DNA from 4 places in the Buttiauxella sp. WJP83 genome. Region 1 is predicted to be linked to each of the others. Evidence: predicted binding sites of a transcription regulator. Region 1 holds the regulator's gene; each other region holds the start of a gene.

Evidence for each region. The regulator CRP, encoded in region 1, controls carbon source genes, mostly activating them, when cyclic AMP is high. The targets are predictions, from matches to a motif close to ATGTGANNNNNNTCACAT.
Region 2: a site for CRP is predicted at 2,299-2,316, ahead of msrB (peptide-methionine (R)-S-oxide reductase MsrB). Genes of this name have one in related genera too.
Region 3: a site for CRP is predicted at 3,816-3,833, ahead of OH773_RS13975 (PTS sugar transporter subunit IIB). Genes of this name have one in related genera too.
Region 4: a site for CRP is predicted at 3,953-3,970, ahead of hpt (hypoxanthine phosphoribosyltransferase). Genes of this name have one in related genera too.

The regions. Positions count from the first base shown of each region.
Region 1 covers NZ_CP110080.1:358,181-366,473, forward strand. The annotation lists gene ppiA (peptidylprolyl isomerase A) at 1-198, shown strand, start outside; gene OH773_RS01590 (putative adenosine monophosphate-protein transferase Fic) at 319-921, shown strand; gene pabA (aminodeoxychorismate synthase component 2) at 955-1,518, shown strand; gene argD (bifunctional acetylornithine/succinyldiaminopimelate transaminase) at 1,618-2,844, shown strand; gene OH773_RS01605 (YccS/YhfK family putative transporter) at 2,884-4,974, opposite strand; gene crp (cAMP-activated global transcriptional regulator CRP) at 5,079-5,711, opposite strand; gene OH773_RS01615 (OsmC family protein) at 6,023-6,427, shown strand; gene OH773_RS01620 (phosphoribulokinase) at 6,449-7,327, opposite strand; gene OH773_RS01625 (YheU family protein) at 7,575-7,793, opposite strand; gene OH773_RS01630 (hydrolase) at 7,790-8,293, opposite strand, start outside.
Region 2 covers NZ_CP110080.1:2,785,832-2,794,124, reverse strand. The annotation lists gene OH773_RS12925 (bifunctional helix-turn-helix transcriptional regulator/GNAT family N-acetyltransferase) at 1-75, shown strand, start outside; gene OH773_RS12920 (D-hexose-6-phosphate mutarotase) at 128-1,015, opposite strand; gene gapA (glyceraldehyde-3-phosphate dehydrogenase) at 1,095-2,090, opposite strand; gene msrB (peptide-methionine (R)-S-oxide reductase MsrB) at 2,437-2,850, shown strand; gene OH773_RS12905 (YeaC family protein) at 2,893-3,168, shown strand; gene OH773_RS12900 (glycoside hydrolase family 18 protein) at 3,215-4,486, opposite strand; gene pncA (bifunctional nicotinamidase/pyrazinamidase) at 4,692-5,321, opposite strand; gene ansA (asparaginase) at 5,331-6,347, opposite strand; gene sppA (signal peptide peptidase SppA) at 6,437-8,287, opposite strand.
Region 3 covers NZ_CP110080.1:2,976,609-2,984,901, forward strand. The annotation lists gene OH773_RS13955 (6-phospho-beta-glucosidase) at 1-489, opposite strand, end outside; gene chbR (transcriptional regulator ChbR) at 603-1,418, opposite strand; gene chbA (PTS N,N'-diacetylchitobiose transporter subunit IIA) at 1,453-1,800, opposite strand; gene chbC (PTS N,N'-diacetylchitobiose transporter subunit IIC) at 1,879-3,237, opposite strand; gene OH773_RS13975 (PTS sugar transporter subunit IIB) at 3,324-3,644, opposite strand; gene phoH (phosphate starvation-inducible protein PhoH) at 3,907-4,695, opposite strand; gene efeB (iron uptake transporter deferrochelatase/peroxidase subunit) at 5,408-6,691, opposite strand; gene efeO (iron uptake system protein EfeO) at 6,697-7,821, opposite strand; gene efeU (iron uptake transporter permease EfeU) at 7,885-8,293, opposite strand, start outside.
Region 4 covers NZ_CP110080.1:3,842,359-3,850,651, forward strand. The annotation lists gene OH773_RS17800 (ABC transporter permease) at 731-1,501, opposite strand; gene OH773_RS17805 (ABC transporter ATP-binding protein) at 1,498-2,424, opposite strand; gene can (carbonate dehydratase) at 2,543-3,223, shown strand; gene hpt (hypoxanthine phosphoribosyltransferase) at 3,289-3,825, opposite strand; gene OH773_RS17820 (glucose/quinate/shikimate family membrane-bound PQQ-dependent dehydrogenase) at 3,986-6,400, shown strand; gene cueO (multicopper oxidase CueO) at 6,520-8,103, opposite strand; gene OH773_RS17830 (YacC family pilotin-like protein) at 8,260-8,293, shown strand, end outside.

The sequences.
Region 1 (8,293 bases):
CAGTTCTTCATCAACGTGGCTGACAATGCTTTCCTCGACCACGGGCAGCGCGACTTCGGTTATGCAGTATTTGGTAAAGTTGTGAAAGGGATGGACGTTGCGGATAAGATCTCTCAAGTGCAAACGCATGATGTGGGTCCGTACCAAAATGTTCCGTCAAAACCTGTCGTTATCCTTTCCGCAAAAGTCCTGCCGTAAATAGCTCTACCGTAAAAATGACTGCGCGGGTTTCTTTACCTGCGCAATCTCCTCCTTCCTGCACTTCCACCGATTGCTGCTTATACTTGTGGCAACTAGCGGCCATGTTAGGGAGGCACCATGACAAAGAAACTTACCGATAAGCAAAAGTCCCGCCTTTGGCAGCAACAACGCAGCCGTTCATTTCTGGCTAGCAGCCGGCTGGACGTTCTTGAGCCTCATGCGCAAGATGAGGTTATCGCGCAGCGCGTAGACACGATTGAACTTGGCCCGCTGCATCGCGGATTGCCATGGTTGTGTGCCATCCATCAGCAACTTTTTCAGGATGTTTTCGATTGGGCAGGCGACCTACGTGATGTGGATATTTCCAAGGGCGAGACACGTTTTTGCCATTTCGAATACATCGAAAATGAAGGCAACGATCTGTTGCAGGAGATGGAAGACGAGCATTATCTGACGGGGCTTGCCAGAAATGAGTTTGTGAATCGCCTGGCACATTACTACTGTGAGATTAACGTTCTTCACCCGTTCTTTGTGGGTAGTGGCCGCGCGCAGCGTGTTTTCTTTGAGCAACTGGCGATTCATGCCGGATATCTATTGGACTGGAGTGAAGTGGATCCTGACGAATGGCAAGCTGCAAATCAGGCTGGCGCGTTGGGTGATTTAACCCAGCTCAGCGAGATTTTCACTAAAGTCGTGAGTGAAGCGCGGGAAAGCGAATAGAATAGCGCGGTTCATTTTTACCTGGGAGCCGCGATGCTACTGCTTATCGACAATTACGACTCATTTACCTGGAACCTTTATCAGTACTTTTGCGAACTGGGCGCGGAAGTGATGGTGAAACGTAACGATGAGCTGACGCTTTCGGAAATCAGTGCGTTGGCACCTGAAAAACTGGTTATCTCCCCAGGACCTTGTACACCTTCTGAAGCGGGCATTTCCCTCGCGGCGATTACCCACTTCGCCGGAAAGCTACCAATCCTCGGCGTTTGCCTTGGTCATCAGGCTATTGCCCAGGCGTTTGGTGCGACGATTGTCCGCGCCGAAAAAGTGATGCACGGTAAAACCTCCGCAATTTCGCATAACAATACGGGTGTATTTAACGGTCTGAATAATCCTCTGACCGTGACCCGTTACCACTCTTTAGTCATCGATCCGCCAACGCTACCAGAGTGTTTTGACGTGACGGCCTGGACCGATAAGCAAGAGATTATGGGTATTCGCCATCGCGAGCTGACGCTGGAAGGCGTGCAGTTTCATCCGGAAAGCATTCTCAGCGAGCAGGGACATCAGCTGTTAGCCAATTTCCTGAAGTATTGATTTTTTATTGCCACTAAATGATTTTTTATGCATATTCCATGATTATATTTTCATGTGTCTTCCATGGCGTTTGAAGCGTAAAAAGGGGATAGGCAATAAATGGCAACTGAACAATCAGCAATTACCCGGGCAACTTTCGATGAAGTCATTTTGCCGATTTATGCACCGGCAGAGTTTATCCCGGTAAAAGGCCTGGGAAGCCGTATCTGGGATCAACAAGGAAAAGAGTATGTTGATTTCGCGGGTGGGATCGCAGTTACGGCGTTGGGGCACTGCCATCCGGCATTAGTTGAAGCGTTAAAAAGCCAGGGCGAAACGCTATGGCATACCAGTAATGTGTTCACCAACGAACCTGCTTTGCGCCTTGGACGTAAGCTGATTGATGCCACTTTTGCTGAACGCGTGCTGTTTATGAACTCAGGCACTGAAGCAAATGAAACCGCATTTAAACTGGCACGTTATTACGCGTCCACTCGCCATAGCCCGTACAAAACCAAAATTATTGCGTTCCATAACGCTTTCCACGGTCGATCTTTGTTTACCGTTTCTGTCGGTGGGCAGCCGAAATATTCCGATGGTTTTGGGCCAAAACCCGCCGATATTATCCACGTGCCGTTTAACGATTTACATGCGGTAAAAGCCGTCATGGACGATCACACCTGTGCGGTGGTGGTTGAGCCGATTCAGGGAGAGGGCGGTGTCACGGCGGCTACGCCAGAATTCCTGCAAGGCTTACGCGAACTGTGCGATGAACACAAAGCCCTGTTAGTTTTTGATGAAGTGCAGTGTGGCATGGGTCGTATCGGCGAACTGTTTGCGTATATGCATTACGGCGTGACACCGGATATTTTGACCAGCGCTAAAGCGCTGGGTGGCGGATTCCCTGTGAGTGTCATGTTAACGACGCAGGAAATAGCCTCTGCATTCCATGTTGGTACGCACGGTTCTACCTACGGTGGGAATCCACTGGCGTGTGCGGTTGCCGGCGCGGCGTTTGATATCATCAATACGCCTGAAGTGTTGGCTGGCGTCACAGAAAAACGTCAGCAGTTTGTGAAGCATTTACAGCAGATTGATGAGCAATTTGACGTGTTCAGCGATATTCGCGGCATGGGCTTGTTGATTGGCGCGGAGCTGAAACCGCAATACAAAGGCCGTGCACGTGAATTCCTCCATGCGGCAGCGCAAGAAGGGGTGATGGTTTTGAATGCCGGGCCTGATGTCATGCGTTTTGCACCAGCCTTGATCGTTGAAAAGGCTGATATTGATGAAGGAATGGCGCGCTTTGCTAAAGCGGTCGAGAAAATCGTATCTCAAGACGTGTAAGCACCCGTGTCATCCGACAAAACGGCGGATGACGTAGGTTTATTGACTCTCAGGCCGACGTAAACGGTTCAGCCAGATACCATGATGGGGGCGCTGGCGCCATGCAACCGACGAAATGGTGTGCATGGTGCTGAGGTGACCCAAAATCCGCTGTAAATGTTGTTCCATTGTGCTCAACGGCCCACTCGGAAGCCCTTCCAGTGGGTCGAGTATATTCGCATCGTTCGTCTCACCAGGCCCATCGTACTGCAACCGCTGTTGGCATCGTTGCAGCGCAATTTCACATGATTGCAGATAATGCTGGGCTAAATCCGGGGTCAGCATATTGTGCTCGCGTGCCAGAGTCGTCATGGCATTGATGTGTTCGACGATAAACTGGCTGTGCGTCACCCACAGTTTCATATCTGCCAGATAATGCGAGTTGAAACCGGGCTCCTGCATCGCCTGGTTCAGCGAATTAAACAGCGCATTATGGGCCTGATTGACCTTCATCCGTTCCCAGGCCAAAGGCGTGGGTTCAGGGTCGTTGCTCAGAATCAGGCGAATGGCCTCCTGGTCTGTCTCCAGTGCGTCGTGGGCGTTCTGGCGCAGCAATCCACTTTGCCATTGCGGCCAAAGCCACACCATGCCACCGAAGGCAATCAAACAGCCCAGCAGCGTATCTATCAAACGTGGAACAATAAATTGCTCGGCGCTGAGCGTTAACAGTTGCAGGGTATATACCGCTGTCACGGTAAAACCAATTGTCGCCCAGCCGTAGCTTTGGCGAATGATCAGATAGCTGACGAGCGTGATGACCAGCATCGCGGCCAACGCAATGTCTTGTGGGAAGTGAAAGTGCAGGGCGAAACCCGCAATGGCCAGGCCTGCAATGGTACCTGCCGAACGGTGCAGAATGCGTACTCGGGTAGCGCCGTAGCCGTTTTGCGTGACAAACATCACCGTCATTAAAATCCAGTAGGGTTTGGGGAGATGCAAAAATGCCCCAAAAATACTGGCGATAGTTAGCATTACGCCTAACCGGGCGGCGTTGCGCAGAGCCGCTGATTTCAATGACATATAGCTTTTCAGCGCGGCCCACAGTGGTAAGCGGCGTTGCCTGTCTTCCATTAAATCCCTGACGTACAGCGGGCGTTGGCTGCGTAATACACGCGCGATACGGCTGAAGTGATAATGACAAAACTGTCCGACTGGGTTATCCGGATTCTGCCGGGCGATTTTCTCAAGGGCTTCAATTTGCTTCTCCATCGTAAAACGCTGCGGGTAACGATGGTAAAGAATGTCATCAGCCAGAACACGCAAACGGGCCGCAATGGTCTGCGCATTCCAGCGAATAACGGCTTCCGCATGGCTTTGCGCGACAAGTTTTTGCACCTCGGCAGGTTGGTGCAAACTGACGGAAATGTGCTCTTGTAGATCTAACGCTATTTGAAAAGAGCGTAACAAATGCTTGTAACCGTTTTGCTGATTCGCCGATAGCATATGCAGTTGTTGGTAGCAGTTGGTAATCAAGTCGACGGCTTTTTGCTGGCGCGCCAGCAACGGCGGAAGTGCCGTCTCGGGATCGACGTGCTGAGTGAGCATGCCGTATTTGGCTTCGCAGTAATCCGCTAATTGGCGATAGAGCAGGCTTAAAGATTCGCGCAACGGCTGCTCTCGCCATATCCAGAACCAAAGCCAGTTAAAGACCCCATACCAAATCGTGCCAAAGACATACAGCGCCATCGGCTTCCAGATAGGCATGTTACCGGCCATGCTAAGTGTAAAAATGGCAGCAATCAGCGAGGCGGGAAGTAAGCGTGCATGCAGGGCGCTGATTTCAGCAGTGACCCCCAACATAAGGGCCATAACAAAGAGAATGACGGGCAATGGAACGGTGGTGTAGAGCAGCAAAAGCTGCATGATTAAACTGCTGACTGCAAAAAGAGTGCTACCAACAATCAGACGTTTGAAGAAGCGCTTATGGGGGGTATCCAGGCCGGCAATGTTGCAACAGGCGGGCACTAACGAGAACAGCAGACCTAACTGCAAATTTCCAAGCAGTAATCCTACCCCCACAGGAAGGCAGAGTACCAGCGTTTGTCGCAATGCGTAGTTAACTTCTGGATGGTAGATCAGTCGGCGCCACATAGCTCTTCATAATACAAGTTGCGTGGGTGTTGGCTACACTCAGAGAAATGTAGAAACAAAAAAAGCGTGTTACCTGAGTGACACGCCTTTTTTGAGGACGGAGATTAACGAGTGCCGTAAACGACGATCGTTTTACCGTGAGCAGAGATCAGGTTTTGATCTTCCAGCATTTTCAAGATACGACCAACGGTTTCACGAGAACAACCCACGATCTGACCGATTTCCTGACGGGTAATTTTAATCTGCATACCGTCTGGGTGGGTCATTGCATCAGGTTGTTTCGCCAGGTTCAGCAGTGTTTGTGCAATACGACCAGTCACATCCAGGAATGCCAGGTTACCGACTTTCTCAGATGTCACTTGCAGACGACGAGCCATCTGGGAAGACAGGCGCATCAGAATGTCTGGGTTGACCTGAATCAGCTGGCGGAATTTTTTATAGGAAATTTCAGCCACTTCACAGGCAGATTTAGCACGAACCCATGCACTACGTTCCTGGCCTTCTTCGAACAGCCCTAACTCACCAATAAAATCGCCCTGATTCAGATAGGAGAGGATCATTTCCTTGCCCTCTTCATCTTTAATCAGAACAGCCACAGAGCCCTTGACGATGTAATACAGCGTCTCAGCTTTTTCACCCTGGTGAATCAGTGTGCTCTTCGATGGATACTTATGAATATGGCAATGGGACAAGAACCATTCGAGAGTCGGGTCTGTTTGCGGTTTGCCAAGCACCATGCGCGGTTATCCTCTGTTTATAACTAGCTACCAACGACAAGACGCTAAACATCCTGTCTGGCGTTGCAAGTATTAGAATATTCCCCATCTTGGGGAGATGGCACGCAAGTCATTCTTGCTGCCTGTAATTAGTGACGTCCTCTGCATACATGCATTACGTCAATGTATCGATGTAGCATCTGGATTGTTTTAGCATAGCTTTTGACAAGTGTCTCCTATTGTCTCGTTTCAGCATGACGCAGGTCGCCTTCCGTTGCCAGTTTTGCTGCATCCGCGTACTCTGAAAGGGTTTTTTCAACTGGAGAAGTAACATGCAGGCACGAGTGAAGTGGGTAGAAGGGTTAACCTTCCTTGGGGAGTCCGCTTCAGGACACCAGATTTTGATGGATGGTAATTCTGGCGATAAAGCACCAAGTCCGATGGAGATGGTTCTGATGGCTGCGGGGGGCTGCAGTGCAATCGATGTGGTTTCTATTTTGCAAAAAGGTCGCTACAACGTGACGGATTGCGAAGTAAAACTGACCTCTGAGCGCCGTGAAGAAGCCCCTCGTCTTTTTACCACCATTAACCTGCATTTCATCGTGACAGGCAAAGAACTGAAAGATAACGCGGTTTCCCGCGCGGTGGATCTCTCTGCTGAAAAGTATTGTTCTGTCGCTCTGATGCTGGAAAAAGCTGTGAACATTACTCATAGCTATGAAGTGATTGAAGGCTAATGTGTGTCAGCAGGGCGGTAATTATCCGCCCTGATTGATGTGTCGACCTTCTGCCAGCCGTTTAACTAGCGGTGCCATGATCAATTCCATTGCCAGTCCCATCTTGCCGCCTGGCACCACTAATGTATTGATGTGGGAAATGAATGAGCCTTGCAACATGGCGAGTAAGTACGGGTAATCGATGTCATCCAGCCCACGAAAATGGATCACCACGAAGCTTTCATCCAGTGACGGAATACCACGTGCCGCAAATGGGTTCGACGTATCAACGGTAGGCACGCGCTGGAAGTTGATATGGGTCCGGGAAAATTGCGGCGTGATGTAATTGATGTAATCGTCCATCGAACGCACGACTGAGTCCATCACCGCTTCTCTTGAGTGCCCGCGTTCGCTGGTGTCCCGCACCAGTTTTTGTATCCATTCCAGGTTCACAATCGGCACTACGCCAACCAGTAGGTCGACGGCATTCGCCACATCATGTTGTGGGGTGACGACTCCTCCGTGCAAACCTTCATAGAACAAGACATCAGTCGGTTCCGGCAGCGACTGCCACGGGGTAAACGTCCCCGGAATTTGGTTCCAGGGTACCGCTTCATCATAGGTATGCAGATACTTGCGTGATTTACCTTGCCCGGTATTTCCGTACTCCAGAAACGTTTGTTCCAGTAAGCCGAAGTCATTCGCTTCCGGGCCAAAGTAGCTGATATGGCGACCCAAATCGCGAGCTTTACGGATAGCCATATCCATTTCAGGGCGAGTGAAACGGTGGAAACTGTCACCTTCGACTTCGGCTGCGCGAAGATTGAGTTGCTGAAATATTTTACGAAAGGCAAGGCTGGTGGTGGTCGTTCCCGCGCCGCTGGAACCTGTTACGGCAATAACCGGATGTTTGGCTGACATAAGGCAACAACTCCCTGGGTAATCACAAGTGGGTTTAGCTGGGTTTGGCCCTCACCCTAACCCTCTCCCCCAGGAGAGGGAACTGGATTGAGCATGTTCTTCTCCCTATCCCGAAGAGGGAACTGGGTTGAGCATGTTTTTCTCCTTATCCCAGAAGAGGGACTGGAGCGGGTCTGTTTTGTTTTTCTCCCTCTCCTTTGGGAGAGGGTTGGGGTGAGGGGCATTATGCAGTATAGAAGATTAATATTTAGCCGCGAAATTGCCCACGGGCCATGATATTCACCGTTTCATGGAGTTCTGACCAAACCAATACGGCCTCTCCACTTTGCAGTTGGCGCTTAACATCGGCCACCTTTTGCTCTAGTGAGCGCTCTTGTTCACCATAATCTGTACCTTCGCGTAATACAAAGGATTCAATCAGATTATCAAGCGTTTCGGGAGGGAGATCTTGCCAGGGAATCATCATAGTGATTTTTCCAAAAATTTAGACAGCCACTGCGGGATACGTTGCTCAAGCCACATTTCCGGATGACGAAGCGTGCCACCCACAAACCCAACATGGCCGCCGTAACGCGTCAGTTGGTACTCAATGTTGTCGGGCAATATCGCTCTATCAGGGATCACATGATGATCCATAAACGGGTCATCTTTAGCGTGGATGATAAGCGTAGGCGTTTTAATTTGTGGCAATAGTGGCATGGCGCTGCACTGGCGGTAATAGTCAATGGCATCGGCGAAACCGTGAATCTTTGAGGTAATCAAATCGTCAAACTCGCGCAGGCGGCGCATTCCTTTGAGCTGACGCATATCGACAGGAAGCGTCCCGGGATAGCTTCGCAGTTTGCGCGCCGCATTTTTCTTCAACAGATTCAACAAATAGTGTTGATAAACGCGCGAGAACCCTGTTTCGATATGTTTGCTGCAATGCTCAAGCATGAGTGGGGCAGAAACCACAACACCGGCCTG
Region 2 (8,293 bases), 2.3 Mb from region 1:
TGGCAGGGCGACCAGTGGGGAATGATGATGACTGAACAACAGTTCACCAGACAGAAAAACACCTCTGAGTGTTGAGCATGGAAAAGGCGTTTTCGGCACCGGGCCGCTAAACGCCTTTAGAATTAGTTTACGCTTTTTGGGCTACACGCAGTGTCGCGGCTAAACGTGCAGGCTTATCCGCTGTTGCTTTTTGTGATGCGCTGGCGCAAGCAGTCTCGACACAAACAAAAGTCTTGTAACCATCGTCTGGCATATCTGCCATAGAAGCAGAAAGTGCAGGGCCTGGGTTCCAGCCAACCACATTGATGTGATGGTGATGGATGACGTCGATAGTGCGATTCAGGCTCGCATCATGGATAACGCTGCACTCTTCTGGTTCCAGATAAACGCGGTCAGTGCGATCCGGGAAGGTCTGCACGCCGTCGGTCAATTGGCCTTCAGTAGCATTCAACACTTTATCGATATACTTGTTGCCCAGCCCGCTGACTTTCACTGCGGCGATATCGCCCACGTTGAAGTAGGTGTGCAGTGCAGAGTTAACGTCGAATTCGCCGTGTGCTTCCAGTTCCATATCACAGGTCTTACCCAGCTTGTAACGTGCATACAGGGTAAAGTCATGTGGCCAGAATTTACGAGTCGCATCGCTGCTCTGTAATTCGAAGGTCAAAGAGACGCCGTTTTCATCTTCATTGTGCGCACTCAGAGTCCATGGCAGGTTACGTGCGAAACCATGCGCTGGCAGGTCTTGCTGAGCTGCCGGGCCAAACCATGGCCAACAGATAGGTACGCCGCCACGAATCGCTTTACCGTTCTGGAATGGCGTATTGTTACTTAGCCAAAGCACTTCTTCTTCACCGGCTGGTTTCCAGGACAACAGGTGCGCGCCTTGCAAAGTGACGGAAGCACGAACTTGCGGATGGTCAACCACGATAACTTCCAGCTCGTCAATCTGGCGACGAGATAGGGAAGGGGTAATTTGTTCAATAACCGGAAGGGCAAAAATTTTATTAATCATTTGTTCAACCTATCGATCAAAGGCGAAAAAAAAGGCGACCGCATGGGTCGCCTCTCAGGATTTAATCGCTCATCTCAACTTATTTGGAGATGTGAGCAATCAGGTCCAGTACTTTGTTTGAGTAGCCAGTTTCGTTGTCGTACCAGGAAACCAGTTTCACAAATTTGTCGTTCAGTGCGATACCAGCTTTAGCATCGAACACAGAAGTGCAAACTTCGCCGTTGAAATCAGTAGATACAACGTCGTCTTCGGTATAACCCAGAACGCCTTTCATTGGGCCTTCAGCAGCCGCTTTGATTGCTTTCTTGATTTCTTCGTAAGACGCAGCTTTTTCCAGACGAACGGTCAGGTCAACAACAGACACGTTTGGAGTTGGAACGCGGAACGCCATACCAGTGATTTTACCGTTCAGCTCTGGCAGTACAACGCCTACAGCTTTAGCAGCACCGGTAGAAGAAGGGATGATGTTCTGAGCTGCGCCGCGGCCGCCGCGCCAGTCTTTGTGAGACGGGCCATCAACAGTTTTCTGAGTAGCGGTAGTTGCGTGAACAGTGGTCATCAGGCCTTCAACGATACCGAAGTTGTCGTTGATAACTTTAGCCAGTGGAGCCAGGCAGTTAGTGGTGCAAGATGCGTTAGAAACGATATCCTGGCCAGCATATTTCTCGAAGTTAGCACCTTTAACGAACATAGGAGTGCTGTCTTTAGAAGGACCAGTCAGAACAACCTTTTTAGCGCCAGCAGTGATGTGCTTACGAGCAGTTTCGTCAGTCAGGAATAGACCAGTTGCTTCAGCAACTACGTCAACGTTGACTTCGTTCCACTTCAGGTTTGCTGGATCACGTTCTGCGGTAACACGGATAGTTTTGCCGTTAACAACCAGGTGGCCGTCTTTGACTTCTACAGTGCCGTTAAAACGACCGTGAGTTGAGTCGTACTTCAGCATGTAAGCCATGTATTCAGCGTCTAACAGGTCGTTGATTGCAACGATCTCGATGTCAGAACGTTCCTGAGCAGCACGGAAAACAATACGGCCGATACGGCCAAAACCGTTGATACCTACTTTGATAGTCATATATTCCACCAGCTATTTGTTAGTGAATAAAAGGTTGCCTGTAAAATTACAAAAACCTTACTCAGCGTCAAGCGGAATCGTGTCAATCATTGCGACAAATCAATCCTGTGGACATCATTTGAACGACTGAACCGCCTCGCGCTTCCCTTTTGGCTCTTTATCCAAATGGGGACGATGCGAGGAATTTTAAAGATCAATTCCAACAAGAATGTGACAGCGATCACAATTGGCGCTGAGCCAGAAATTCAGGGCTAAGTTTAGAACAAAAAACCGCACGACGTTGTTAATTTTTTGTTAGAATCATGCTGTTATTAGTTACAGTACCCACTGCCCGAGATGTACGTATATGGCTAACCAATTACCTCCTGATTTATCTAAAAAAAACCTTTCTGAGATGCAGTTTTACGTCACTCAGAAACATGGCACCGAGCCTCCGTTTTCCGGCCGTCTGCTGCATAACAAGCGTGAAGGTGTTTATCACTGCCTGGTCTGCGATGCACCGCTGTTTATGTCAGAGTCGAAGTTTGACTCCGGTTGCGGCTGGCCTAGCTTCTATGAACCGGTGAGTGATAATGCTATCCGCTACATCAAGGACTTCTCGCACGGCATGGAACGCATTGAAATCCGTTGTAGTCACTGTGAAGCGCATTTGGGACACGTTTTCCCGGATGGTCCGCAACCTACAGGCGAGCGCTACTGCGTAAACTCAGCATCGTTAAACTTCACCGATGATAAAAACGGTGAGCAGATCGAAGGCTGAAAAATCGATTCAGCAAATTATTCCACAGGAACTTGTCCAATGATGAACCTGGATGAAATGTTAGACACAATGACACCGGAAGTTTATCAGCGTCTGGCGACTGCCGTTGAGCTGGGGAAATGGCCTGACGGTGTAGCACTGACTCCCGATCAAAAAGAGAACAGTCTGCAATTGGTGATGATGTGGCAGGCGCGTCACAACACTGATGCTCAGCACATGACGATTGACACGAATGGTCAGATGGTGATGAAGAGTAAACAACAGCTCAAAGCAGACTTCGGCATTACGCCCGCACCGATTGTGACGGTGAAGCTGTAAATTTGAAAAGCTGGGTGGTGTCGTGCCACCCAGTCTTATCTGGAAGTTAATGCTCCGTCTTAATCCCCAAATCTTTTGCTAACTCTTTTGCCAACTGATTGTTGTCATCCGCCCCATATTCCCAGAACATCGCTCCACCCAAGCCTTTCGCTTTGATGTACTCGGCTTTAAGCGCCACTGAACGTGGATTTTCGTAAGAGATAGCAAACAAGTCTTTGCCCTCGGCTGATTTCATTGTCAGATACGGAACCTGAGCATCGTTGTCCCAATGTTCGGTAAAGCGTTTTTGGGGATCATTGAGCATATTGCTAACAATATCGTTGTATTTGAGGTAAGTGTCTTTCGCCAGATCTAGCCCAAACGACGTAAACACGGCTTTCTCTGGTGCGCCGAAATAGGGTTGTGTAACCGGGTTTTTAGCCGCATCTGCTTTATCCCAGTCAATGCCTGGTTCGACTGCGCGCTTAGGAACTCGGCCATAGAAACCAATACCGAGATTGAGCTGAGCAGGTTTCATACCCGCAGCGATGTAGTTATTCACTACATAATCAGCACTGTACTTATCCGCTTTTGCCACCGTCGGCCATGTTTTCGAATCATAAAGATTCGAGTTGAAATACTGCGTGCCGTACGCCATGTCGTAGGCCATCAGGTTGATGTAATCAAGCGCGGGTGCGATGGCTTTCATGTCGACCCACTCTGTTGGGCCTTTCACATTGGCAGCCACAGCGATGGTGAGTAATTTTTGTTTGCCCAACGCAGTACGCAATTCATTAAGCAATGAGGTGAAGTTAGCGCGATCTTCAGGCGAGCTGGCCACCAGACCCCATGCCCCATTAACGGGATACTCCCAATCCAGATCGATACCATCCAGACCGTAGCGTGCAATCACATCCTGCGCAGAACGGATAAACACCGCACGGTTTTCAGGCGTTGCAGCGGCACCGGAAAAACCACGAGCTCCCCAACCACCCACTGAAAGCAGGACTTTCAGTTGCGGATTCTGTTTACGTAGCGCGGGGATTTTTTCAAGATCTGACATCACTTTTGGCGAAAGCCAGATTTGGTGCAGTTTAGACGCGTCTTTTAACGCGGAGTTTGTCTCATCTTTTTCATCGTTGTAAATCAGACCAAACGAGTAGTTAAGATGGGTTATCTGGCGTACATCGAGTTTATCAATATCGCCGCCAGGCCCGGCAGTGACATCGCCCCCTCCGTTGAAATAGCCTACTGAGAGGTATGAGCTTGCCTGAGCCACACCGGCACAGGCGATTTGTATTACCGCCAGCAACGGCAGCAGTTTACGCGTGAAGACCATAGGGTAGTTCCTCTTTGACGAGCAATATTGATAAAGCCTGCCGAAGCCCGGGGGACGGAAGGCTAATAAGAAATACAGCTAAAATGCTGTATTAATGAGCAACTTGATTATGAGAGCGCTCTCAGAAATGAGCGAGCTTTAAAAGTGAAGAATGAGAGCGGAATCGAGAAACGAGGGGAAGGGCGCGTTTGCGCCCTGAAAAGGTTTAGTAAGTGAAATCAGCCAGCGTCATCAACGTTGCACCTGCTGCGGACATATCCTGAAACGCCCGAAGGCTATCTTGCGGATGCAGATTCACACCACGGCAACCATCGGTGATAACCGTGACCTCATAACCCAGCGACAGAGCGTCGAGCGCAGTAAACTTAACGCAATAATCCGTTGCCAGGCCCACCACAACCAGCTGTTTAATCTCGTGGCGGGATAGCCAATCGTCGAGCTGCGTTTTCTGGCGATGTCCGTTGTCGAAAAAACCACTGTAACTATCAACGAGAGGATTTTCGCCCTTTTGGAAAATAGCATCAATTCTCTGCGAATTGAGCAGGGGATGGAGTTCCGCACCTGCGCTGTTTTGCACGCAGTGATCCGGCCACCAGGTTTGGTTCAACCCGTCGAGTTTCCCCTGTGTATACGGCTCAGTTTTTTGCACGCTGGCAAAACTGCCATGGTTTGCGGGATGCCAGTCTTGAGTCGCTAAAATGGCGTCGCCACGTGCTTTGCAATAACTCATCAATGCGTTCGCCACATCAATCGTGCTATCGCCATCCGGCACAGCAAGCGCTCCACCGGCGCAAAAGTCATTTTGCAAATCTACCATCAATAATGCGCGTTTCATGGCCTCTCCTTATTCGTCCGGGGTGAGTTCGCCGCGTAAGTTACGCGACATTTCCTCGCGAATAGTCTGTGCGTCAAGATTTTGGCTGAGCAGATAGTGCAGTTTAGTCAGTGTCGCTTCTACCGTCATGTCGTAGCCGCTAACCACGCCTGCCTGAGCCAGCGCATTACCGGTGGCGTACCCCCCCATATTCACCTTACCAGACATACATTGCGTCAGGTTTACCACCACAATGCCGCGCGAACAGGCTTCCTGTAACTCTTTGAGGAAAGCCCCATGCTGTGGGGCATTGCCTACACCATAAGATCGCAGGATCAACGCTTTCACGGGCTGGCGTAAGAAATTGCCAACCACATCGGCAGAGATCCCTGGGTAAATCGTGACAACGCCGATTGGCTGTGGCGTTATCGGGTGAACGATGAGCTCTCCTTCACCGTGTGGCGCGGCTGGGGTATTCAGGCGTCGAATATGGATCCCGGCTTCAAGTAATGGCGCAAGATTCGGCGAAGCGAACGCATCAAACCCATCGGCATGGGCTTTGGTGGTGCGGTTGCCGCGATAAAGACGATTATTGAAGAACAGCGTCACTTCGTTAATCGGGAAGTTGGCTGCGATATACAACGAGTTGAGCAGATTAATTTGCCCGTCAGAACGTAACTCTGCCAAAGGGATCTGTGAGCCAGTCACGATCACCGGTTTGCCAAGGTTTTCAAGCATAAATGACAGCGCCGAGGCGGTGAATGCCATGGTGTCAGTGCCGTGAAGAATCACGAAACCGTCGTACTCGTCGTAATGCGCTTTGATGTCATCGGCAATGTGCTGCCAGTCTTCCGGCGTCATGTCGGAGGAGTCCATCAGTGGCTGATATTCATGAATAGTGAAATCAGGCATTTCCTGACGATGGAATTCAGGCATCAAAGCCAGCTGACGTTGGAGGTGACCGGAGACGGGAATGTAACCGTGTTCTGAACGCTGCATACCGATAGTACCGCCGGTGTAGGCAACGTAGATGGATTTCTTTTGCATGAGTGACTCGTCGCTTTGTCCTTAATGCGGCGCAGTATAGAGGGAAGGGGCAAAAAAATCAGCCCGGCAGATGCCGGGCTGAAGGAGTTTTAACGCACATCACCGCAGGTGAGGCAGAAGGCATAGCGATTTTGTGGATCGTTCATGATGCCAAACTTATCGTTTTGCGCTTTTACAGCCAGCGCTGCATCCGCTAACGGCGCAGGCAAATAAGCCTGCAGCGCTTGTGGCAACATGGCGCGAACGGAACCGCTCATGCTGTCGAATACCATATCGATGAAGCTTGGCTCATCCTGCCAGAAATCGAGATGCCAGGTTTTCAGCTTCGCAAGTTCGGCGGCTTTGGCAACGGCATCGTCGAAATCACCGAGGCTATCCACCAGACCATTAGCTTTTGCATCCTGACCTGTCCAGACATGACCTTGCGCGATGGCATCAATTTGTTCAGGTGTTTTCTTACGGGAATCCGCAACCAGAGTGATAAAACGCTTATAACCATTTTCGATGGTCAACTGCATCATCTGCTGGACTTCCGGTGGCAACGATTTCGTCACCGCAACGTCGGCCAACGGAGAAGTGGCAACACCATCGGTATGCACACCAATCGAATCGAGGCTGTTTTCCACCGTATTAATCACGCCGAAAATACCGATGGAACCGGTCAGGGTATTTGGGCTTGCGACAATATAATTGGCTGGCGTAGAAATCCAGTAACCGCCAGATGCCGCCATACCTCCCATTGAAACGACAATCGGCTTACCTGCTTCGCGTGCGGCTTCCAGTTCATCACGAATCACTTCTGACGCGGTGACACTGCCACCCGGGCTGTTAACACGCAGAACAATCGCCTTCACTTTAGGATCAAGACGCGCTTCGCGGATTTGTTGAGCAGTGGTGTCACCACCGACCTGGCCCGGTGTTTCCTGACCGTCCATGATGGCACCATCTGCGAGGATGACAGCAATGGCGTCACCTTTATCAGCAGGTTTTTTCACCACATAGTCATACATACTGGTGTAGCTGAAATCTTTGTTTTCTTTATTCCAGCCGAACTGCTTAACCATCGCTTTATCAACCGCCGCGCTGCTTGCCAGTTCATCAACCAGTTTGTTATCGAGTGCGTATTTTGCGGTGTCGCCGCCTAGTTTTTGCAGGTTATCGAGTAACGCTTGCGCACCCGGGAACACCTGCTGAGCGGTAATCTGTCGGTTAGCCGCAATTGTTCCAAGGTAGTTTTGCCAAAGCTCACCAATCCAGCGGCTATCGGCCTCACGGGCAGCAGGGGACATATCATCACGAATAAACGGCTCAACGGCAGACTTATAAGTCCCCACGCGGAAGATATGCGTCGTCACTTTCAGCTTATCGAGCAGCGTTTTGTAATACATTGAGTTGGTCGCAAAACCGTGCAAATCCACCACGCCTTGCGGTGAGAGCCAAATTTTATTGGCGAAACTGGCCAGATAATATTGCCCCTGGTTGTAGCTGTCGCCCACGGCATAGACCGGTTTGCCGCTGTCACGGAATTCACGTAACGCTTTACCGATGTATTGCATTGAAGGCTGATCGGCACCCGCAAACTCTTTTAAATCCAGCACAATACCGGTGATATTGCGGTCATCTTTCGCCTGACGAATAGTATCGACGACATCAAACAGTGAGTTTTCCTGTAAGCGGTCAGAACTGGCACCGAGCAACTGACGCCCAATAACACCCAGTTTATTACTGACTGAAGGCTTATCGACCACCACGCCGGTGATATCAAGCAATAATGCACCGCGCGCTGGTTCTGCTGGGGCGCTGTTAATCTGCATCCAGATCCCAACAACGACCAGGACCAGAAGCACTAAAAATAGATTGAGAATAAACTCTCGAATAAAGTTAAGCAGACGCCAGGTCCACTTAAAAAAACCGGCAATAACTCGCCCGATTGTGCGCATTTATGC
Region 3 (8,293 bases), 2.1 Mb from region 1:
AGTGTGGCGATACACCGCCTCAGTCACCATGCCGGCCGGGTTGGTGAAGTTAATCACCCACGCGTCAGGGCAGATTTCTTTCACGTCGTTAATAATGTCAAAAATCACGGGAATAGTACGCAGGCCTTTAAACAAACCACCTGCCCCGTTTGTTTCCTGACCTAAGTAGCCGTAACCCAGCGGAATGCGCTCATCAAGTTCACGGGCTTTCAGTTGGCCAACACGCAATTGCGTGGTAACAAAGTCGGCATCCACCAGCGCTTCGCGGCGATCGAGGGTTTTATATAGCGCAATCGGCACACCAGCGCGTTCAATCATGCGCAAGCAAAGATCAAAGATAATATCTTGTTTCTCTTTACCGGCCTCAACATCGACCAACCATAATTCAGTGATCGGCAATTCTTCGTAACGTTTAATAAAACCTTCGAGTAATTCAGGGGTATAGCTGCTCCCACCACCGATTGTGACGACTTTCAATTTTTTACTCATAGGGACTCCGATTGCACTTTAATTAAGGCAGAGATATAGATGTATTATTGAAGGTTATATATGGCATGAATATGCCAGGAATAATTCCCAACCCTCACTAATACATATACAGATTATTTTATGCTGTATAACTGCTTCCGATAATGCTGCGGTGTAAATGACGTTAATTTTTTAAAGTTTTTAATAAACATGCTGGCGCTACTGTAACCTGACTCGAAAGCGATATCGGTGACAGAATAGTTGGTAATCTCCAGTTGTTTCTTAGCAAAATTAATTCTTATTTCATTGATAATTTGCATCGGTGTTTTACCGTAATGGCGTTGTGTGGCGCGGGTTAAGTACTCCTGCGACTTTCCAGACAACTCCACCATGTTCACTAATGCTTTATCACCGAACATTGATTTACCATGCATCTGCTCGACGGTGTTTTTCAGCCAGGCAGGAATATCCCCCCCTGATTCTGATTCTTTGTGATGGCGCAGACGATTAACAATATAAAACGTCACCATCTCAAGAAATTCATTAAACTCACCCTGACGAAAGTTTAATGAGGCCGTTACAGATTCAATATAAGTCAGAAATTCGTTCTTAATCTGATAAACCTGTGAAGCAATAAAATAGGCTGGAAATAACGGTAAATAATGCTGTTCAAAAAAAGCTTTGCTGATACCGACATTCAGGATCCGGGTAGCACCAAAGTCATAAAAGCTTTGATGATAAGAACCCAGCGGAATGAAAACAAAACTCCCTCTCTCCAGCAGCACACGTTTACCGTTAATTTCCTGGTAATAACGCCCGGTTAGTACCACCGTGAACTCGTAATAATCATGCTGGTGCAGCCCGGAGACACTTTCGACTTTGTTGTGGATGAACATGTGGAAATGTTGACCATCAAAAAGTTGACTCTCACGTGCCGTACTGATTTCCATACTGATTACCGGTGGCTGCATAAGGTCCTCCAACTTATTTTATTTTTTCGTGAAGCTCAATAAGTTCTGTGACCAACTCACGTGCCAGCATCGAGGTCATCAGGTGATCTTGTGCATGAACCAGCACCAGACTCACTTTGGTTTTGCCTTCGCCCTGGTCACCTTCAATCAGTTTAGTTTGCACCAGGTGGGCTTCATTCAGCGCTTCACGAGACTGCCCCATCAATTCCCAGGCCTTTTCAAAATCGCCTGCTTTAGCGATTTTCAGTGCTGCATATGCAAGGCTGCGCGCCTGGCCGGAATTGATGATTAAGCCCATTACCACTTCTTCAAGGTCGTTGGTATCGACTTCGTTATCTACTGCGTTATCTAAGTTAAACATCAAACTTTCTCCCGGTACTTTTAAAGTGGTTGGGGATAAGGGGGGCTATCCCCAACCAAAACTATTCAGAATTTAAGATTAGAATTTCAGAGCGTTAGCAATATCTTCTTCACTTTCTTCTTCTTCAATAACCGCCTGCGCTTTGTTCGACAAGATAACAAATGGCATGTAGACACAGGTTGCGACACCCAGGTTAAACAGAGCGACTAACAAGGCTGCGATGCTACCGTTACTGTTAAAGAAGGCGCCTAAGCCGGTTGGCATGGTCCACGGTGCCAGGTTGGTGACCGGTGGAATGATGCCCAGTGAGTAAGCCGCAAGCGTGATGGCTGCCAGAATCGGTTGAACCAGCACAAACGGGATAAACATAACCGGGTTCATGATGATTGGCAGACCGAACAGGATAGGTTCGTTAATCTGGAAGATGCCTGATGGCAGTGCCAGTTTCGCAACCTGACGGTGATCCGCACGGCGTGAAGCGATAAAGATGGCGATAATCAGACCCAGTGTCGCACCAGAACCACCCAACAGGATGTAGGAGTCGAGCATTGGTTTAGCCCAGAAGTGGAACTGTTTGCCTGCGTCAATCGCAGCTTGTACAGAACCATACTGATTATAGAGAGCGATGTTTTCCAGCGCCCATGGGGTCATGATGCCGTTGTCCAGCGCGGTAAGCGCCAGTGAACCATGCACACCAAAGAACCACAGCAGGGAGTTGAAGATAACGTACGCCCAGCCCACGACTGCACCCATCGACGCCAGCGGCGTAGAGATGGAATCCATAATGATCTGGTGGAAGTTGCTACCGTGATTTGCCAGCAGCCAGGAAATAATCCCGAAAATAGACAGGATCAGGAAACCTGGAATTAATGCAGAGAATGAACGTGATACCGAAGTCGGTACGCTATCTGGCAAAGTAATAACCCAATTGCGACGGATAACAAAGGTAAAGAGTTCCGCGACAACCAGACCAATAACAATACCGGAAATAATATTCTGACCACCTAACCAGTTAGCACCAACAGCATAAGCTTCGCCCACGCTATAAGGTGTTACGGTCATAAATGCTGCAACGGATAATAAACCGGCAGCAAGAGGGTCAACTTTACGTTCTTCAGCAAGCGCCATACCAATGAAAAAAGGAGCCATTAGCGACATAATACCCAATGTGCCGTTATACACATTGCCGCCAATGGCTTTTAACCCATTAAGGGTTTCAATGGTCGAGGGATCTAAGCGAATACCTAAAGAATAGAAAAAGGAACCGGCGCCAAAACTCAGAAAGACGTTATTGATTAATACAAACATGGCCCCGGCAAGGGTCAATGGCATTAATTTGATGAAACCATTTTTAATTGCGTTGACGTGCGGTTGCTTCCCAATTTTCACTGCGAAAGGAAGCAATATCTTCTCAAGTGAATCAATGACTTTACTCATTTGGAATTTCCTTTATTGCCGCAAGAATCTTGCGGCCAGGTTGTGTAAGGTCGTTCTTTGACGGAAAAATAAAACAATAAAAAAAATTAACTATTTGCTGCTTTCTTAATCGATGCGACGGCGGCTTTAAGTACGCCTAACCCATCAATTTTACCGTACATTGCCGAGTCAATGACTTCGACCGTTTTACCCGGTAATACTTTTTGAATTTCTGGAAGCATATAAGCGATTTGCGGTCCCAGTAATACTAAGTCCGCATCTTTGCCTTTTTCAGCCGCCAGAGTTTCAGGCCAGGCTTCAATAACAACAGGGACTTCATATTTCTCAGCCTGCGCCTTCATTTTTGAAACGAGTAATGAAGTGGACATACCGGCAGAACAAAATAGGTAAATACGCTTTTTAGTCATAATAGTTTCCTCACGTTGCAATTGCCTGCATGTCGGATTTCAGCACAACCCACACCTGCAAAAGCGAATTATTGGTAAGTTATGATTGTTTCTGGTTGTAAACAGTATACGGCAACAATCTGATGGGGAATATTTTTAAGGAGCCCAGAATTGTCTCTCATTGACCATCCGTTTTGATACCCTTCACATTTTGGGCAAATAATTCGCGCAAAGAAAAAAGCCCAAACAGAGTTTGGGCTTTGCGAATCTATCACACCAGAAATCAGTCGTAGGCATTCAACGTGCGCTGGCAAAGGGCTGAGCGCACACAATCTTGTTTGCCAAATTGGACAACACCAATCATCTCATCTTCTTCAAAACGTGCCAGAGCATCACTCAGGCCAGACTGAACACCCCGCGGCAAATCACATTGTGTGATATCGCCATTGACGATCACCGTCACGTTTTCCCCAAGGCGCGTTAAGAACATTTTCATCTGCGCTGCGGTGACGTTCTGCGCCTCATCAAGAATAACCACCGCATTTTCGAAGGTACGTCCGCGCATATAGGCGAACGGCGCAATTTCTACTTTGCCAATTTCGGGACGCAGGCAGTACTGCATGAAAGACGACCCTAAACGTCGCACCAGGATGTCATAGACCGGGCGGAAATAAGGGGCGAATTTTTCCGAAATATCCCCAGGTAAGAAGCCGAGATCTTCGTCAGCTTGCAGAACCGGGCGGGTAACAATTATCCTGTCGACATCCTTATGTATCAGGGCCTCAGCGGCTTTCGCCGCACTGATATACGTCTTGCCGCAACCTGCTTCGCCGGTGGCGAATATCAGCTGCTTTTTCTCGATGGCGTTAAGATAGTGCTGCTGAGCCTCATTTCGCGCTGCTATAGGTGAATTATCACGGCAATCCCTGGCCATGCCGATAGATTCAACGCCGCTCATCTGCACAAGCGATGTGACCGATTCCTCTTCACGTTGTTTGTGGCTACGTGAATCCCGTCTCAGCACACGTTTTGCTTCGCGACGAGCTTTGATCACTGCTTTCTGTCTTCCCATGGATGGCACCTTACAGTTGGTTTCATTTCCCGCGTCACTTTCAGATACGCGATTATGCTCACTAACGGATGAGGTTTGGCTTCCTTTTAAGCCATAAACTGCCGGTTGAGAGGATGCACCAGTTAGACGAAATACGCCGCTTAGCGCATCGTTGACACTCTGAGTTTTTAAAGGGTTTGAGGTTTTAGCGGTGAAGATAGCGAAGCCGGAGGAGAGACCTCCGCACAGGATGGTGCGGGTAAGATGTTTGTTTAATCGTCCAGTACAGGACCCTACCATGCGCTGTCTCCATTGTGATTTAAATTCACAGTCGGGAACTACCGCTCTTGCTTTAAATACATCAAATTTTATCTTAATTGCAACACTTATTTTACTTTAATTCAACATTCGCGTTTCGTCACGCGTTAATCAGATTTATGACATAAAAATATTACACTTTTATATCAAAGGTATAGTTATTTAAAAATTGGATGAATAGTAGGCAGACAAATTGTTAGCAAATGAAAAATTAGCAGGGGAAGGAATTAGGGTTTTGTGGGAATGCAGGACGCCCTCACCCCAGCCCTCTCCCCCAGGAGAGGGAGAAATCCGTGCACCCCTTCCCCTTGAGGATAGAGAGAATGATAGCCTCTGCTCTCTCTGGCGACTTCGGCCTGGTCCCTTCTCCCTCAGGGAGAAGGTTAGGATGAGGGTGGTTTCAAAAATTACCGCATCAAGCCTCTAAAAGCCCCTGCCCTAAATAATGCTGATTATCTTTAACGCCAGGCAGGACAAAGAAGTATCCGCCGCCAATCGGCTTCACATACTCTTCCAGCGCCTCACCGTTAAGCCGTTGCTGCACCTCCAGAAAACCTTTCTCAAGATCATGCTGGAAGCAGACAAACAATAATCCCATATCCAGCTGGCCAGATTTGGAAACGCCCAACGAATAGCTATAACCTCGGCGCATCATTAGGTTTGACTGGGTCTCTTTGGTGCGGGGATTGGCCAGACGAATATGCGCATCCAGCGCAATCACATTGCCATCGGGATCGGCAACATAATCAGGTTCATCATGCTCATTCTTCATTCCCAACGGTGCACCACTGTGTTTGTCGCGGCCAAAAATGGTTTGCTGTTCTTTCAGTGGCGTTCTGTCCCATGACTCAACGTGGAACTGAATAATGCGCACCGCTTTGTAACTGCCACCCACCGCCCAAGCTGGTTCCTGCTGGTTGCCCGTCACCCAAACCACTTCATCCATCAGCGGCTGGTTGCTGCTATCTGGATTGGCGGTTCCGTCTTTAAAACCGAGCAAGTTGATCGGGGTTTCTTTGCCACGCGAGCGCGCCGCATGGTTAGAGATAAACCCTTCCCGCTTCCAGCGCACACTGAGTAAATCGGGCGTGTGTTTGATAATGTCGCGTAAAGCGTGGATAACCGTGTCCGCCGTATTCGCGCATATCTGGATAAGCAAATCACCATGACACAAGCTGGCGTCTAAAGAATCGTTGGAGAAACGTTCCATTTTCTGCAGCTTTGTCGGCTTCTGCCCTTTCAGACCGAAGCGTTCATCGAACAGTGACGTCCCCGCCGACAGCGTGATAGTCAGGTTATCAGGGTAGATTTCAGCGCCGAGGATACCGGAGTCCATCGGTGGCATCCGTGGATTCGGCGTATCCGGTGCCGGGCCGCCCGTGGTCAGGAAATCGAAACGCGCCGTCAGTAACTTGAACAAGCGCTCGAGATCCGCTTTGTCACTGGCCAGCACATCGAACGCCACCAGCATCATTGCCGCTTGCTGAGGTGTGAGTACGCCGGCCTGATGCACACCGTAGAACGGTTGTTTTTCCATGCGAGCGTCAGGCGGCAACGTACCCGGAGAAGTCTCTTGTTTTGCCGCGTGCGCCACTGGGCAGCCAGCGACAACGGCAAGGGCGCCACCGAGTGCGCCCAACCCTTTCAGTAACCGACGGCGTGCCGGTTGATGCACGCCGTTTTTGCTATTTTCTTCCATCAAACTTAGTCCAGACCCAGAACGCCACGCAGTTGCGACAAATCTTCAGCCAATGCCGTTACCGGCCCTTTCAGCGCATTACGGTCAGCGTCAGTCAATTTGTCATACGTCTCAAAACCCTCTTTGGTGCGATATTTCGCGAGGATAGTGTCGACTTTCTTGAAGTTGGCATCCACTTTAGCCAGCAATGGCGCGTTGTCTTTCGCCAGAACAGGACGCAACAAGTTTACGATTTTCTGTGCGCCATCAACGTTTGCCTGGAAGTCCCACAGGTCAGTGTGGCTGTAACGGTCTTCTTCACCGCTGATCTTGCTGGCAGCGACTTCTTCAATCAGACCCGCCGCGCCACCTACCACTTTGCTTGGTGGGAAAGCCAGTTCAGAGATACGCTTTTGCAACTCCAGCACGTCGGTATTCAGCTGATCGGCATATTTCTCCATGCCTTTGGTGGTGTTATCACCAAACAGCGCTTTTTCCAGACGGTGGAAGCCGGTGAATTTCGGATCGTTCGCTTTCTGCTCGTAATCGTCTTCACGGGCATCGATGCTGCCGTCGAGGTCAGAGAACAGTTCAGCAATCGGTTCAATGCGCTCGTAATACTGACGCGTTGGCGCATACAGGGATTTTGCTTTTTCGATATCGCCCGCTTTTACCGCATCAGTAAAGGCTTTGGTGCCTCTAACCAGTTCGACCATTTGCGCGGTAACGTACGCTTTGTATTCTGTAATTGGACCGGTCAATGCCAGCAGATCGTTCTTCGGCGCAGCCTGGTCGCCTGCTGCTTTAACGATAAGCTTGCCTTTCGGGTTACTGAGCAAACCACACGTCATGTCGTATTCACCCGCTTGCAGGTTCGCCGTCATTTTCTGCGAGAAGCCCGGTGCGATGTTTTCGCGCTCTTCAACGACCATCACCCCTTTGAGGATTTCCCACTCCAGCGCTTTCTGGCTGTTGTTCTGAATGATGAACTGAGTTTTGCCCGCGTTAACCGTGATGTTCATCGGTTCGCACTGTTTATCGGTAACAGTGACTTTTACCTGAGGAACATCCGCAGCCTGCGCGGCGAAGGCTGAAGAAACCAGCGCAAACAGCGCTACATGCAGGGCTTTACGACGAAAATGTGTAGTCATGGCCAATCCCTTTAAAAATTTAGTATGTTGTAACTAAGCGGCGACATATTCGCCGCAAGATGATTAACGAGCCTGATTTGTCGCCTGGTTGCCCATGCGCGGGGGGATAAAGAACAGCACCAGCGCGGGGATCAGGTAAATAAAGTACATCGCCACTTCGCTGACGCTCGGCGCTTCCTGGTAACCAAAAATGCCTTCAAGCAGCGTGCCAGTCAGGGAATGCGTTGAAAGGACATTACTCAGATCAAAAGCGATGTCCTGGAAATGGTTCCACAACCCCGCTTCGTGGAATGCGCGCACCGCACCCGCAGCAAGGCCTGCCGCCACCAGCAAAATAAACAAGCTGGTCCATTTAAAGAAAACGGCGAGATTCAGACGGATACCGCCCCAATACAGCAGGAAGCCGAGAACAATCGCGGTACCCAGACCGAGCATTGCCCCGAGCGGTGGCATGATGCCGACGTCCTGCTGG
Region 4 (8,293 bases), 1.2 Mb from region 1:
TCAATAGCAGGTAAGAAAAGTCTTAATTTACCTCCCTTTTCGGCTATCTCTGATACAGATCTCACTCAGCCTATTCGAGTGAGTGAGATCTGCAAGTCTTGCAGATTTTCCGTTCACCCGTACGGCTGATTATCTCTGTAACCGTTGTTAACGGTGAACGTGCCAGGTGGCTCACGCCAGCCCCCTGGCAACCCCGGCGCCCGGTTTTTAAATTGCCGCTTCGCGGTAAACCCCAGTTTATCCCCAACGTTCAGGGTCGTTAGCGACTCGCTCCCGGCGATCGCTCACTGGCGTGGTTCCCAACCACGCCCCCCTGACTAATGGGGAACACTGGGGCAATTTATACCGGGGACAAAGTCAAAACCGGTTCGGCTTTTGACCTTAGGTTTTGACGTTGACTTTGGTTCCGGCTTAAATCGCGCCGTTTTTTGCCCTTCAGTCGTGGTTGAGCCGCCGGGAGCGGCGAAAGAGAGCGATCGTCTGGAACGAATCGCGAACGACCGCGAATGTTGGGTAAAAGACGGTGTTTACCGCGCAGCGGCGATTTATTTGCCGGGAGTCCGGGTTCTTAGGGTGGCGACGGTGGACACCCTAAGTCGTTCATCGGTTCGGTGGCTGCATATAGCGGAAGACTTCGAGTGAACGGAACTTTCACCACTTCCGGCATAAACAGCCAATCCTAATCTCAAAGATGTGACTAAGAGACAGCCTCTCAGGGAGACTGTGAGAATTAGCTACGCAGACCACGCCCACGTTGGATCAAATACCAGCACAGAACATAGAATGCGGCGATAAAGCCCACTAGCACCGTGATGGTAAATAGCAGCGGTACGTCATTGATGCCCAGGAATCCGTAACGGAAACCGCTGATCATATACACCACTGGGTTCAAGTGGGACAGCGCCTGCCAGAACGGCGGCAGCAGCGTCAGAGAGTAGAACACGCCGCCCAAATAGGTCAGTGGAGTCAGCACGAAAGTGGGGATCAGACTGATATCGTCAAAGGTTTTGGCAAACACCGCGTTCAGCAAACCTGCCAACGAAAACAGAATAGCCGTCAGCAACAGCGTTAACGCGACAAAGAGCCATGAATGAACCTGGAATGGCACGAAGAACAACGAAACGGCAGTCACCAGAATCCCAACGCACAAGCCACGTGCAACACCGCCACCAACGTAACCCGCAATAATGATATGGGTCGGCACCGGTGCCACCAGCAACTCCTCAATGTTGCGCTGGAATTTTGCGCTAAAGAAGGAAGACGCTACGTTGGCATAAGAGTTAGTGATCACCGCCATCATGATCAAACCCGGCACGATGAACTGCATATAAGTAAAGCCATGCATTGAACCGATTTGCGAGCCGATCAAGTTACCGAAAATAATAAAATACAGGGTCATAGTGATGACCGGTGGGACTAGCGTTTGAATCCAGATACGCGTGAAACGGTGGATTTCTTTGGTCCAGATACTTTTTAACGCCACCCAGTAAAGATGCATCATGCCTGGTCTCCTTTTGACCCGTTTACCAGCGTGACGAACAACTCTTCAAGACGGTTTGCTTTGTTACGCATACTTAATACCTGAACACCTTGCGAACTTAACTGGCTGAAAACACTGTTAATCCCCTGCTCGCGCAGCACTTCAACTTCCAGAGTCGAGGTATCCACCAGACGATACTGGTAGCCATCAAGCTGTGGCAGCGGGCTTTTCGGCGCTAAATCGAGGATAAAAGTCTCTGACTTCAGTTTGGAGAGTAATGATTTCATTGACGTATTTTCGACTAACTCACCATTCTGAATAATGCCGATATTGCGGCACAGCATCTCGGCTTCTTCAAGATAGTGGGTGGTCAAAATAATGGTGGTGCCTTTGTCGTTCAGATCCTTCAGGAAGCCCCACATTGAACGGCGCAGTTCGATGTCGACGCCCGCTGTGGGTTCATCAAGAATTAACAATTTAGGCTCATGCATTAAGGCACGGGCAATCATCAAACGGCGCTTCATGCCACCGGATAACATGCGCGCACGTTCGTTGCGTTTTTCCCACAAATCGAGCTGTTTCAGGTATTTTTCGCTACGTGCGATGGCTTCGCTACGTTCAACGCCGTAATAACCCGCCTGATGCACAACAATCTGTTGCACCGTCTCAAATGGGTTGAAGTTAAATTCCTGCGGCACCAGTCCAAGCTGGCGTTTGGCGTTAACAATGTCTTTTTGCAGATCGTAACCAAACACGCGAACCCGACCTGAGGTTTTATTTACCAGCGAGCTGATAATACCGATGGTGGTGGATTTTCCTGCGCCGTTTGGCCCCAGCAGGGCGTAAAAGTCCCCTGCTTCAACACGAAGATCTATGCCGCGCAGCGCCTGTACACCGCCGGGATAGGTTTTCGTTAACTGTTCCAGTTCTAATGCAATTGTCATTATTTACGGTTGCCTTGTCCGGTACAAAAAAAGTTAAGCAGTTTTAAAATTGATCTCGCTAATCTAGTTGCCCTATATTACCTCAACGCACTTCTCCTGTTACAGGTTGTTAACTTCCATGAAAGACATTGATACCCTCATCAGCAATAACCAGGTCTGGTCAAAACTGATGGAGGACGAAGATCCGGGTTTTTTTGAACGTTTGTCTCAAGCCCAAAAACCTCGCTTCTTATGGATCGGCTGTTCCGATAGCCGCGTACCTGCCGAGCGTCTGACGGGCCTTGAGCCTGGCGAGTTGTTTGTTCACCGTAATGTGGCAAACCTGGTCATTCATACGGATTTGAATTGCCTTTCTGTTGTTCAGTACGCAGTAGATGTTCTTGAAGTTGAACACATTATCATCTGCGGCCACTACGGATGTGGTGGTGTACAAGCGGCAGTTGAGAACCCAGATTTAGGGCTGATTAACAACTGGCTGTTGCACATCCGCGATATCTGGTTCAAGCATAGCTCCCTGCTGGGAGAACTCCCACCGGAGCAGCGTCTTGATACGCTTTGCGAACTGAACGTGATGGAGCAGGTTTATAACCTTGGCCATTCCACCATCATGCAGTCAGCGTGGAAACGCGGGCAAAAAGTCACCGTACACGGTTGGGCTTACGGTATTCACGATGGTCGCCTGCGCGATTTGGAAGTGACGGCCACCAGCCGCGAATCGCTGGAACAGGGCTACCGTAGCGGGATTTCAAATCTTCAGAATTCTCACATCAGCCACAAGAATAGAACACCTTCTCAGTAACACAGATAGCAAAAAGGGCCTTAAAGGCCCTTTTTTAACATCAAAACTTCGCGCTTTTCGACACGTTACTCGTCCAGCAGAACCACTTTACCGACGTAAGGCAGATGGCGATAACGCTGAGCGTAATCAATGCCGTAACCCACCACAAATTCGTCAGGAATGGCGAAACCCACCCACTCAACGTTCACGTCCACTTCACGACGCTCCGGTTTATCCAGCAGCGTACAAATTGCCAGTGACTTTGGCTCACGCAGGCTCAGAATTTCGCGCACTTTGCTCAGCGTATTACCGGAATCGATAATATCTTCGACGATCAGCACGTCTTTACCGCGAATATCTTCATCGAGATCTTTCAGGATTTTCACATCGCGGGTGGTGGACATGCCGCTGCCATAACTCGATGCCGTCATAAAATCGACTTCGTGTGGCACGTGGACTTCACGGCACAGGTCCGCCATGAACATAAATGAGCCACGCAGCAGACCAACCAGCACCATATCACTACCGCTATCACGATAATGTTCAGTGATCTCACGACCCAACTCAGCGATACGGGCTTTGATCTCCGCTTCGGGGATCATCACTTCAACAGTATGTTTCATAGTTATAACCATATGATTTAAAAATAAATCATTCGATATCGGTTAATTTTAAACCAATACAAAATATTCAGGCCAGCAGTATAACAGCAAAACACATTCTCATCCGCTATCAGTAAAAAAGCCATTTATGTGATGAATATCACACTTGTTAATAACTATAATGAATTGCTATCAAATTTTTAAGAGCGTGATAATTGTGAAAACAAATAACTCTGGTTCGCGAGTCATCGCAACCTTAACAGCCCTGTTTGCAGTACTGACCGGGCTGTATTTACTTATTGGCGGGATATGGTTAGTGGCAATTGGAGGTTCCTGGTACTACCCCATTGCAGGCGTGGTGATGCTGGTCACCGCAGGTTTACTTTGGCAACGTAAAGCATTGGCGCTGTGGCTGTATGCCGCATTACTGCTTTGCACCGCAGTGTGGTCAGTCTGGGAAGTCGGTTTCGATTTCTGGGCACTCACACCGCGTTTAGACGTACTTTTCTTCTTCGGCGTTTGGTTACTGCTCCCGTTTGTTTATCGTCATCTGATTCAACCGGCTACAGGTGCCGCTCCCGCGCTTGGGGCAGTGCTGGTGATTACCGTGATTGGGCTGGCCTGGGCGGTCTTTAACGATCCGCAAGAAATTAACGGCACGCTGAAAAGCGATGAACTGACAACGACAGCAAGCTCCACCATTCCTGATGCCGACTGGCCTGCATATGGTCGCAATCAGGAAGGACAGCGCTACTCTCCTTTAAAACAGATCAACGATAAAAACGTCGGTAAGCTTGAAGAGGCGTGGACCTTCCAGACGGGTGACGTGAAGCGCCCAACCGATCCGGGTGAAATCACCAACGAAGTCACTCCGATTAAAATCCGCGACACGCTTTACCTGTGTACCGCTCACCAGCAACTGTTTGCGCTGGATGCAGCAACCGGTAAGCAGAAGTGGAAATTCGATCCGCGACTGGATACCAACCCTTCGTTCCAACACGTGACTTGCCGTGGGGTTTCTTACCACGAAGCGACTGCGGATAACGCAAGCCCGGATGTCGTTTCAGACTGCCCTCGTCGTATCATCCTTCCGGTGAATGACGGGCGTCTGTTTGCAATCAATGCCGATAACGGCCAGCTGTGCGAAAGCTTTGCTAACAAAGGTATTCTGAATCTGCAAACCAATATGCCGGTGACCACACCAGGCATGTATGAGCCAACATCACCGCCCATTATCACCGATAAAGTGATTGTGATTGCGGGTGCAGTGACAGATAACTTCTCTACTCGCGAGCCGTCTGGTGTTATCCGTGGCTTTGATGTGAACAGCGGCAAACTGCTGTGGGCATTCGACCCGGGTGCAAAAGATCCGAATACCATTCCAGGCGACGAACATCATTTCACCCTTAACTCGCCGAATTCCTGGGCACCAGCCGCCTATGATGCAAAGCTTGATTTGGTTTATCTGCCAATGGGGGTGACCACGCCGGATATTTGGGGTGGTAATCGCACACCAGAACAGGAGCGCTATGCGAGCAGCATTGTCGCCTTGAACGCAACGACCGGGAAACTGGCATGGTCTTATCAAACGGTTCACCACGACCTGTGGGATATGGACATGCCATCGCAGCCCACACTTGCCGATATTAGCGACAAGAACGGCAACCTGATCCCGGTTATCTACGCACCAGCGAAAACCGGCAACATCTTTGTGCTGGACCGTCGTGACGGCAAACTGGTCGTTCCGGCTCCGGAAAAACCGGTTCCGCAGGGTGCAGCGAAAGGTGATTACGTTACGCCAACCCAACCGTTCTCCGATCTCAGCTTCCGTCCGAAGAAAGATCTCAGCGGTGCGGATATGTGGGGGGCGACGCTCTACGACCAGATGGTCTGCCGTATTATCTTCCACAACTTGCGTTATGAAGGCATTTTCACACCGCCGTCTGAGCAAGGCACGCTGGTGTTCCCGGGCAACCTGGGGATGTTCGAGTGGGGTGGAATTTCAGTTGACCCGAACCGTCAGGTGGCGATCGCCAACCCTATGGCCCTGCCGTTTGTTTCTAAGCTGATGCCACGCGGCCCAGGCAACCCAATGGAGCCACCGAAAGATGCTAAAGGTAGCGGTTCTGAATCTGGCATTCAGCCACAGTACGGCGTGCCATATGGCGTGACGCTGAACCCGTTCCTCTCTCCGTTCGGCTTACCGTGTAAGCAACCGGCGTGGGGTTATATTTCTGCGGTCGATTTGAAAACCAATGAAGTGGTGTGGAAAAAACGTATCGGTACCGTGCATGACAGCTCACCGCTTCCACTGCCGTTTAAAATGGGGATGCCAATGCTGGGCGGCCCAATTTCGACCGCAGGGAACGTGCTGTTTATTGGCGCAACCGCAGATAACTATTTGCGCGCTTATAACATGAGCAACGGTGACAAACTGTGGGAAGCGCGTCTGCCAGCCGGTGGACAGGCAACGCCGATGACCTATGAAGTGAATGGTAAGCAGTACGTCGTGATTTCTGCGGGTGGCCACGGCTCCTTCGGAACCAAGATGGGCGACTATATTGTTGCTTATGCTTTGCCGGACGACGCTAAGTAATTTTCCCCTCACCCTAACCCTCTCCCAACGGGAGAGGGAACTGTTCAGTTTTCTCCCTCCCCAGCCAGAGCACGGTTTTCCCCCTCTCCCCGTGGGAGAGGGCCGGGGTGAGGGCAATTTTACGCCACCGTAAATCCGAGCATCATGCCGGTATCTTCATGTTCGAGCAGATGGCAGTGCGCCATATACGCATGCTCCTTTGAAGCGACATGATCAAAACGCACTAACACTTCGCTTCGCCCGCCTTCCACACGCACGGTATCTTTCCAGCCCTGACGATGGGCCGCTACCGGTTGACCATTCTCACTGAGGATGCGGAATTGCGTTCCATGAATATGGAAGGGATGTAGCATCATGTCGCCTTCGCCGGAAATCGTCCATTTTTCGTATTTGCCCTTTTCAGCGGCGAAAGCGGGCGTATTCATATCAAACGCTTTTCCGTTGATCTTATTGGCATTATGGAAGTCGAAACCTGCGCCTTGTTTGCCATGATTCATGCCGCCGTGATTCATCTTGCCATGGTCCATATTCCCCATGTCGCCCATATTCCCATGCCCGGACATGTTCATGCCGCCCATCGCCTGAGGGCCGTATTTATCCATCAGCGCCTGCATTCCCATCATATCCAGCATCGGATCCATCATCAGTTGCAACCAGCGTTCGGTAACCCCTTCATGATTGGGTATCGCCGGGACGGTAGCCAGTTTATCGGGGAGTTCGGCAGAAGCGGCGATAATCAGCGGTTGGATGCGCACGACAGGCACTGGCTGGTCAAAAGGCGCGACCGTCATCCCCATTTGTTTAACCGGCAGCGTGACGATATCAAACGCTTTACCGTCACGAGTATCCACCAGCACTTCGAAGCGCTCCCCCATTAACATCGGGAGTTCGGTGACTTTGACCGGTTCCGCGAGCAGTCCACCATCGCTGGCAATCACGTACAACGGTCGGTTATCGCTGGCGGCAATATTTAATGAACGAGCGTTACAGCCATTGAGCAAGCGTAAACGCAACCAGCCACGCGGATTAGCATGTTGCGGGTACACCGCTCCGTTACACAACAGCGTATCGCCAAACCAGCCAACAGCCGCACTCATAAGATCCAGTTGATAATCAATTTGCCCATCGGCACTGAAACGCTTGTCCTGGATAATCAGCGGCACATCATCGATGCCCCACTGCTTCGGTAAGCGCAGCGCACGGCTTTCGTTATCCTCAATCAATACCAGTCCCGCAAGACCCATCGCGACCTGATGACCCGTTTTTCCATGCTGATGCGGGTGGAACCAGCACGTTGCCGCGCGTTGCTGCGGTGTAAATTTCACAGTGCGTTTGCCACCTGCGGCAATGACACCTTGTGGACCGCCGTCGACATCGCCGGGGATTTCTAAACCATGCCAGTGAAGCGTCGTCTCTTCCGCGAGGGTGTTATTTATCTCAACGGTAACTTCTTCACCCTGACTAAGCTGTAACGCAGGCCCAAGCAAATTGCCGTTATAACCCCAGGTGGTGGCCGTTTTTCCGTTGAATGTGCTTTTGCCGCCTTGTACGGTTAAACGGATGCTATTCTTTGCATCAGGGGAAAGAATTCCGGGGATCGGCAATGCGGGTCTGTCGGCCGCCAGTGCCGCTTTACTCCAGAGCGGCAGAGCGCTAAACGCACCAATAGCAGCAGAATATTTTAGAAAATCACGGCGATGCATATTCAATTCCTTTCTTTAGCAGGCGTGCTGTTGAGCATAAACCTTTACCCAAGGGGAAGGTCAAGTTTTACCCAGAGAATAGCGCTGTGAATAATTCTCGTCGCGTCTTGCTCAACTGTGCTAACGTTTCGTATCTGAGAAAAAGTGGTAGATGTGATGAAGATGGGTGTTAGGGCATTAATGCTGGGAT